2 regions of the Cupriavidus sp. 05N38 genome follow, and region 2 is predicted to be linked to the other one. Evidence: predicted binding sites of a transcription regulator. Region 2 holds the regulator's gene; the other holds the start of a gene.
The links. The regulator sigma-54, encoded in region 2, starts transcription at its own class of promoters, with help from an activator protein. The targets are predictions, from matches to a motif close to TGGCANGNAANCTGCTTT.
Positions count from the first base shown of each region.

Region 1: the regulator sigma-54 is predicted to act here: its motif matches at 1,466-1,483, upstream of AC1DK4_RS24485 (pilin).

Region 1 covers NZ_JBFTNF010000036.1:17,388-21,553, forward strand. Annotated here, with positions in the region: gene sucD (succinate--CoA ligase subunit alpha) at 1-146, shown strand, start outside; gene AC1DK4_RS24480 (TerC family protein) at 481-1,176, shown strand; gene AC1DK4_RS24485 (pilin) at 1,552-1,995, shown strand; gene AC1DK4_RS24490 (PglL family O-oligosaccharyltransferase) at 2,170-3,957, shown strand; gene AC1DK4_RS24495 (PglL family O-oligosaccharyltransferase) at 4,092-4,166, shown strand, end outside.
Region 2 covers NZ_JBFTNF010000003.1:89,157-93,322, reverse strand. Annotated here, with positions in the region: gene ptsN (PTS IIA-like nitrogen regulatory protein PtsN) at 1-370, opposite strand, end outside; gene hpf (ribosome hibernation-promoting factor, HPF/YfiA family) at 775-1,125, opposite strand; gene AC1DK4_RS03495 (RNA polymerase factor sigma-54) at 1,175-2,650, opposite strand; gene lptB (LPS export ABC transporter ATP-binding protein) at 2,798-3,583, opposite strand; gene lptA (lipopolysaccharide transport periplasmic protein LptA) at 3,628-4,166, opposite strand, start outside.

The DNA of each region.
Region 1 (4,166 bases), on a different contig from region 2:
CGGGCAAGCGCATGGGCCACGCCGGCGCGCTGATCTCGGGCGGTGCCGACACGGCGCAAGCCAAGCTGGAAATCATGGAAGCCTGCGGTATCAAGGTCACCAAGAATCCGTCGGAAATGGGCCGCCTGCTGAAGTCGATCCTGTAATCGCCGCTTTCTGGTGATATCTGGCGGACCCCGCCCGAGGGCGGGAGATTTGCCGGTGCCGGGGTGGCCTGCCTGAACGCAGGTGCGCCGCCGGCCCTCGATGCCCCCGCCTTCGCGCGGGGGCGCGTCATTCTGGGACGCCAGGAACCTAGGGTATCTCCCGAGGCTGGCGAACTGGCGATTGAAACCGAATCGAAAGCTTGATACGGTAAATCTCATGTCTGAAGACTCAGACATCCGAATTCCGTCATCATCGGCTGGACGTCGTCGGTTGGATCGCCCGTCGCCATGCGGCGTTCGAATCATAATTTAAGAAAACTCGAGGAGCTTTACCGTGGAACTGCTGTCCTCCACCGCGTTCTGGATCGCGCTGGGATCCATCATCCTGACCAATATCGTGCTCTCCGGCGACAACGCCGTGGTGATCGCGCTCGCATCCCGCAACCTGCCGCCCGCCCAGCAGAAGAAAGCGATCTTCTGGGGCAGCGCCGCCGCCATCATCATGCGGGTGGTGCTCACGGTTGCCGCGGTCAAGCTGCTCAGCCTGCCTTACCTCAAGATCGTCGGCGCCTTGCTGCTGGTCTATATCGGCGTGCAACTGCTGACCGGCGAAGACGACGAAGACGGCCATTCGGCCAAGGACAATATCTGGGCCGCGATCCGCACCATCCTGATCGCCGACCTGGTGATGTCGCTCGATAACGTGGTGGCCGTGGCCGCCGCGGCGCAGAAGGGACCGGAAGGCAGCCAGCTGATGCTGCTGGTGCTCGGCCTGGGCCTGTCCATCCCCCTGATCGTGTTCGGCAGCACCATCCTGCTCAAGGTCATGGACCGCTTTCCCGTCATCATCGTGCTGGGCGCCGCGCTGCTGGGCTACCTGGCCGGCGAAATGCTGGTGAGCGATCCCGTGGACGCCGCCTGGTTCGAGATGCACGTGCCGCATGCGCACCTTGTGTTCGGCATCATCGGTGCGGCGCTGGTGGTGTTGGTCGGCAAGCTGCTGCAGAAACGCGCGGCGCAGCCAGCCTGACGGCATGACGTATTGAAGCGGAGCCGTCCGGATCGGACGGCTCCGTGAACGGACGGTGCACCTTGCTGCACTACCGGACGGGTGGCCCAGGGGCCACCCGTTTCGTTTTCCGCCGCACCGCCGCGGCCCGGGAATTCAGTGCGGTTTCGCACAGAGTTAAACAGGATTTTGTGTTTACTGACTGTCCGCGTCATCTTAAGTGACAAAATTTKCGCCGTATCAAGGCTCGGAACACTCCGAAGTGGCGAAAATTGTCACTCGCCGACGAAGCCACCGGGGTTTGCGGCGCTGGCACGCTAAGTGCTAAAGGATTTACAGCATCACATGAAACAAAATGTTTCTATCTGTATCCAAAATTCCTTCGAGGGGTCAATCATGCAAAAACGGGTTCAACTGAAGAAACTGGGCCGCCGTGTCCAGAAGGGTTTCACCCTGATCGAACTGATGATCGTTGTGGCGATCATCGGTATCCTGGCTGCGATTGCGATTCCGCAATATCAGCAATACACGCAAAAGGCGAAGTTCTCCGAAGTCATCAATACTGCGGAGTCGTACAAGACCGCTGTGGGTGTCTGCGTCCAGGAAACCAGCAGCGCGACGGGCTGCAGTGCTAACTCCAATGGTATTCCGCAGATTCCGACTACGCTGCCCGGTAACGTTCAGGCATTGACTGTTACAGACGGCGTCGTGACGGCGACTGGCACGGCCGCGGCCGGTGGTTATGTTTTTGCGGTTTCGCCGGTAATTGACAACGGTGTTCTCAAGTGGGCTCATGTCGCCGGTACCGATACCTGCTTCGCCGCGAATTATTGCAAGTAATTGCTGCATCTCCTGCCGCGCCGCGATTACGCAATGCGCGGCAGGTGAAGGAAAGGCGCCTCAGGGCGCCTTTTTTTATGGATCCAGGGAGTGTGCAAACTCTGCGCCTCAGTCTTCTCCGGTGCAGCCTGTGGCGCGCGTGAGAGCTGTTTTCCTGACATCGGAACCAATGCCGTGAAAGCCAGATCTGGGCCGCTGCGCCTCTCGATTACGCTGGTGATGACGTTCGCCCTGTGGACGGTCCCATACCTGATAGCGCCACATCCCCTTCCGATTCCATCCTTCTATGCCGAGTCGCTGGCCATTGCTGCGGCAATGACCATTTGTCTGCTTGCATTCTCTATGGAGGCAGGTCGTGGAGGGGCTTCCAGGGTGGCCGCTGTCGCCGTGGCACCAATTGCCTTTGCCGCCGTGTTGATTGTCCAACTGGCGGCGATTCGGCTCGAGCGGCCCGTGGCCTCTTATCTGGCGATCTTCTTTTGCATCGCTGCCGCACTGACGATCCAGGCCGGATGCTGGCTGTCCCTGGACCGGCGGCGAGCGGAACTGATCCTGCATGTCTGTGCAGTTGGGTGCGTGATTGGTGGCATCATCTCCAGCGGCATGGCTTGGATGCAGGCTTTTGGCCTGGAGCGGTACCTCGCGCCGTGGGTTGTCGCATTGCCCTTTGAAGAGGGGCGCAGGCCTTTCGCCAACCTCCTGCAGGCAAACCATCTTGCCACCCTCGCTGCGCTGGCCGTGGCCAGCGCGCTTTACCTGTGGTGCGGGCGCCTGATCGGCAGGGCCACCTTAGGGGCCTCGCTTGTCGTGCTGAGCATTGGCATCGCGCTGACCGTATCGCGCACCCCGATACTGCAGGCCGTCGTGGTTGGCGCAGGCGCCGCCGCAACGGCGCTTTCGGCCACGAGAGGCAGGCCGGGGAGAGCCGACTGGGTGCGTGCGGCGGTCCTGGGGGCCTTGCCGCTTCTGGTACTGATTGCGGCGATGGCGCTCGTGTCTTTGCTCAATCAATCCCTTGAACTTCATCTGGCCTCGACTACCGAACGCCTGGCGAGAGAGTTGCACGTGTCGCCGCGTCTCGCGCTATGGCGCTATGCGCTGGAAATTGCGCGCGAGCATCCGCTGCTTGGGGTTGGCTGGGGCGAGTATATGCGGGCGCAATATCTCATTGCTGATCGTCTCGGACCTGTCGTCGTTGCCGATAATGCGCACAATATCGTGCTGGATCTGCTTGCCAAGACAGGCATTGCGGGGGCGCTTGCCGTGCTGGTGCCATGCGTCCTGTGGGCCTGGCGTTGCGCGCAAGCCGTGCGCGCAGGCCGCGAGGCTTCGCAACGTATCTATTGCCTCACCATGGTTACGGTGGTCGCGGTGCATGCCATGCTGGAATTCCCGCAAACCTATGCCTTTTTCCTGTTGCCGGTTTGCCTGCTGCTTGGCATGGCGGAAACCTCGGTTTGGCAAAGCGCCTCCGGCAGGCTTCTGTCAGTCCTGAGTCTGTTTTCGCTCGGCGGCGTGCTGTTCGGGCTTGTCGCGGGTGGTTTCGACTATCAGAATGCGAGGGCTGTTTACGAGGGCCAGGCTGCCAGGAACTACACGCTGAATCCGTCACTGATCTTCGGCGACTGGGGACAGCGCGGGCTCGTTGGCGGAATTCCTCTGACCACAGATATGCTCCGGGAAAAGATCGCCCTTCACGAGAGCGCCTTGGACGTGGCTGCTTCACCCAAGTACATCCGCCGCTACACAGTCCTTCTCGCGCTGGACCGTCGGCCGGAGGAGGCGCTTCTACAGGTCAAGCGCCTCAGGAATCTTTCGGGCACGGAATTCGATGCGCACTATGCGTGGCTGATCGCCATGTGCGATAACCAAAAATCCCTGCTGAGTGGATTCAAGTCGCAGTTGCTCAGCCTCTATGGAGAGCCAAAAGTGCATGCCGAGGTGGTGGCCGCGGGCAGTTGAGCAAAACGGATCATTCCCCTGATTTGCATCCCCGCCCTACATCCTCAAGAAAAAGCGCCTCCGGGCGCTTTTTCTTTTCCCGCCCCCCAAGCTATCATCCGCCTTTTGCCAACCGGCATCACAAGGCATCCCGCATGCTGTCCTCCCGGTCAGCCATTCCCCTCAGCTTCCTCGCCGCCACGCTCGTCGTGCCGCTGCTGGTTTCCCGG
Region 2 (4,166 bases):
GCAGCTGGGCAATCTCGGAAAGGATCTCCAGGTGCTGCTGGGTAGCCTGTTCGGGCACGAGCAGGAAGATCAGCAGCGACACCGGCTTGCCGTCAGGCGACTCGAAGGGGATCGGCTCGCCCAGGCGCATGAAGGCGGCCAGGGGCTGCTTGAGGCCCTTGATGCGACCGTGCGGAATGGCAACCCCGGCTCCGAGGCCGGTCGAGCCCAGCGATTCGCGGGCGAACAGGTTGTCGGTCACGGTAGCGCGCGCTACGCCATGGTTGTTCTCGAAGAGGAGCCCGGCCTGTTCGAACACCCGCTTCTTGCTGGTGACGCTGACGTCGAGGTTGATGTTGCCGGGTGGCAGCAATTTAGCCAAACGATTCATGTGGAATGCGCAGGTTTTTCTAGTAAGCAGGCCCGTGGCCAGGAGAGGGCCGCACCAGGCAAAGGGGATAGAAAGGCTCGTGCCCTCGTTTCACCGGTTATCCCATGCCGGTGTCGGGCGTCTGGCCATTATAGAGCAGGCCCGCCCCCGCCTTGTGCATTGCAATAGCCGATGCGCGGAAGCGGTGCCGCGCGCACGGAAAAATTGCCGCGCTATTGCTTATGTATTGCACAGCATACACCGGGAGCGTGGCCTTGCGGAATCCCCTTGCGTGATTCGATACCGGCCGTAAATGCGGGAGAACGCCACAAAAATGTGCGCAAAAAAGCCGCGCATCGGGCGCGGCTTGTTCTGGTTTCAAGGGACTGACACCGACGGCCCCCTAGGTGGGCCGCCAGGCACGGTCATTGCTGCATCTGCGCTGCGGCCAATTGATACTTGACCGCTTCGCGGTCGTGGCTTTGCACGCGATCCTTGTGGCGAARSACCTGCCGGTCGAGCTTGTCGACTAGCGCGTCGATAGCGGCATACAGGTCTTCGTGATGCGCTTCGACAAAGATGTCCTTGCCCTTGAGATGTAGATTGATTTCCGCGTACTGCCGCCGGTCCTTTTCTTTTGTATTGTCGACAGATAGCAGCACACTTACGCCAATGACTTGATCGAAATGCCTGACGATACGCTCCAGTTTCGTTTCCACGTACTCACGCAGCGGGGGCGTGATGTCCAAGTGGTGTCCACTGATCTTGAAGTTCATAGCGTTTCTCCTTCTGAAAGAGTTGCATCAGGCAGGCGATGCAACTCGGCTACAAAGACTTGCGGAGATTTACGGCAGGGATTTTCAGCGCCTCGCGGTACTTGGCGACGGTACGGCGCGCCACCACGAAGCCTTGCTCGCCGAGCAGTTCGGCGATCCTGCTATCCGACAGGGGATTCCTGGGATCTTCGGCTCCTATGAGTTGCTTGATCAACGCTCGAATTGCCGTTGAAGAGGCCGCGCCGCCGGTTTCTGTGGATACGTGACTGCCGAAGAAATACTTCAGCTCGAAAGTCCCCATCGGCGTTGCCATGTATTTATTGGTTGTCACCCGAGAGATGGTGGACTCGTGTAGACCCAGTGTATCGGCAATCTCCCGCAAAACCAAGGGGCGCATCGCAATTTCCCCGTGGGTGAAGAAGTTCTTTTGACGTTCGACAATCGCTTGTGCGACGCGCAATATGGTGTCGAAGCGCTGCTGGATATTCTTGATCAACCAGCGTGCTTCCTGCAATTTTTGCTGCAGTCCGGCAGCCCCTGAATCGCCTTTTGCACCGCGCAAAATCTGCGCGTACATATCGTTGATGCGTAGCCGCGGCATCACATCCGGATTGAGTTGCGCGATCCAGCCGCCGCTCATTTTTCGCACGAAAACATCCGGCACCACGAAATCCGCCTCGGGGCGGCTATAGGCATGGCCGGGATACGGGGCGAGCGAGCGGATCAGTTCGTGCGCGGCCTTGAGGTCGGCCTCGTCGACCTGCAGCGCTTTCTTCAGGCGCGTGTAGTCGCGCACCGCGAGCAGCTCCAGGTGGCTGGTGACGATGGTCAGGGCCAGTTCGCGCTGCGGATGGGTGAGCCGGCGCAGTTGCAGCGCCAGGCATTCGGCGGCGTTGCGCGCACCTACGCCGGCCGGGTCGAAGCTCTGCAGCAGGGTCAGGACGGCGTGTACCTCGTCGATCTCGAACTCGAGTTCCTCGGGCAGTTCGGCGCAGATCTCCTCGAGCGAAGCGCTAAGGTATCCGTCGTCGTCCAGCGACTCGACCAGGAAGATCGCGAGCCCTTTGTCGCGCATGGAAATCTTCAGCGGCGCGAGTTGCTCCATCAGGTGCTCGCGCAGCGTCGGCTCGGCGTCACGCAGCTGCATCGGCGTCTTTTCGTCCTCGTCGCCCTGCGGGCGGCGGGCAAAGTCGTCGAGGCTCCAGTCGCTGCCGTAATCCTCGCCGCTGTCGGCGTAGTTGTCGTCGCCATCGGCGGCGCCGTCGGGGCGGTTCTCGCTGGTGCCCTGGCCATCGGCGGGCGCAGGCGCGGGCGCGCTCTGCAGGTTGACGGAGCCATCGGCACCCACGCGCAGCGGGCTTTCGATCCAGTCGTTTTCGCGTTCGAGCAGGGGGTTCTCGGTGAGCGCTTGCTCAACTTCCTGCTGCAGTTCGAGCGTGGACAGTTGCAGCAGCCGGATCGACTGCTGGAGTTGCGGCGTAAGCGCGAGATGCTGCGAGAGGCGGAGCTGTAGCGACGGTTTCATGCGACCTATTTTATGCGCAACTTCCATGCCGTTGGAACGGAAATTGCTATCGCTGATGCCGCCGTGATCGTTTGCAGGATGAAAGGCGACATGAACGCCGCCTGGCCGCGAATATCCCGGCTGCGCGGCAGTAGGCCGCGCCCCGCGTTACATGCGGAAGTTCTCGCCCAGGTAGACCTTGCGCACCGATTCGTTGGCAATGATGTCTTCGGGCTGGCCTGACGCCAGCACGGTGCCTTCGCTGATGATATACGCGTGGTCGCAGATGCCAAGCGTCTCGCGCACGTTGTGGTCCGTGATGAGCACGCCGATGTTGCGTGCCTTGAGGAAGCTGACGATGCGCTGGATTTCGCCCACCGCGATCGGGTCCACGCCGGCGAACGGTTCGTCGAGCAGGATGAAGCGCGGCGCGGAAGCCAGCGCACGGGCGATTTCCACGCGGCGGCGCTCGCCACCGGACAGCGACAGCGCCGGATTCTCGCGCAGGTGGGCGATCTGCAGGTCGTCGAGCAGCGAGTCCAGGCGTCGCTCGATATCCGCCTTGGACAGCGGCTTGCCGTCGTGCACCTGCAACTCGAGCACGGCGCGGATGTTCTCCTGCACGTTGAGCTTGCGGAACACCGAGGCTTCCTGCGGCAGGTAGGACAGGCCCATGCGCGCGCGCTCGTGGATGGCGAGGCCGCTGATGTGCTTGTCGTCGAGCACGATGTCGCCTTCGTCCAGCGCCACCAGCCCGACGATCATGTAGAACGAAGTGGTCTTGCCCGCGCCGTTGGGACCCAGCAGCCCGACCACCTCGCCGCTCTTCACGTCGAGCGACACGTCCTTGACCACCGTGCGCGAGCCGTAGCGCTTCTTCAGGTGGCGCACGACCAGGGTGCTGCTCTCGGTCAGGACGTTGGGCTGGGACGGTTCGGTTTGGGTAGCGGTCATGAAGGCTGAATCCGTGGATCGGGCGGCGCTGCTGCGCGCCGGCGTCAGGGGTTGGCGGGGGCAGGGGCCGGCTTGAGCGGCAGCGGACTGGCGGCGGCGCCGCTGGCGGGCTGCTCCTGGCGCGGCGAGAGCACCGCGCGCACGCGTCCGGACGGGCTGCCTGCCGTGGCGTTCTCGGCGCCGCCGGTGGCCGTGTAGAACTCGTTGCGGCTGTCGTAGGTGATCACGGCACCGCGGATCTCGTCGACCAGCTTGGCGCCGGCCAGGCGCGCCATGCGGGCGCGGCCGATCAGCTTGGAGATTTCCTGCTTGCCGTCGGACTCGATGCGGTCGCCCCAGCCGTCGATGTATTCGTCGACGTTGTCGCGCTTCTGGCGGATATAGGCCTGCTTGCCTGCCTTCGAGGTGGCCACGGCGTACTGGTAGCCCTCGGGGTCGGTGCGCACTTCGGCCGCATCGGACTTCAGCACCATGGTGCCCTTGGTCAGCACCACGTTGCCGGTCAGTACGTACACCTGCTTGACGTCGTCGTAGCTGGCATTGTCCGCCTCCAGCACCAGTGGCTTGTCGCGGTCGGCCTTCT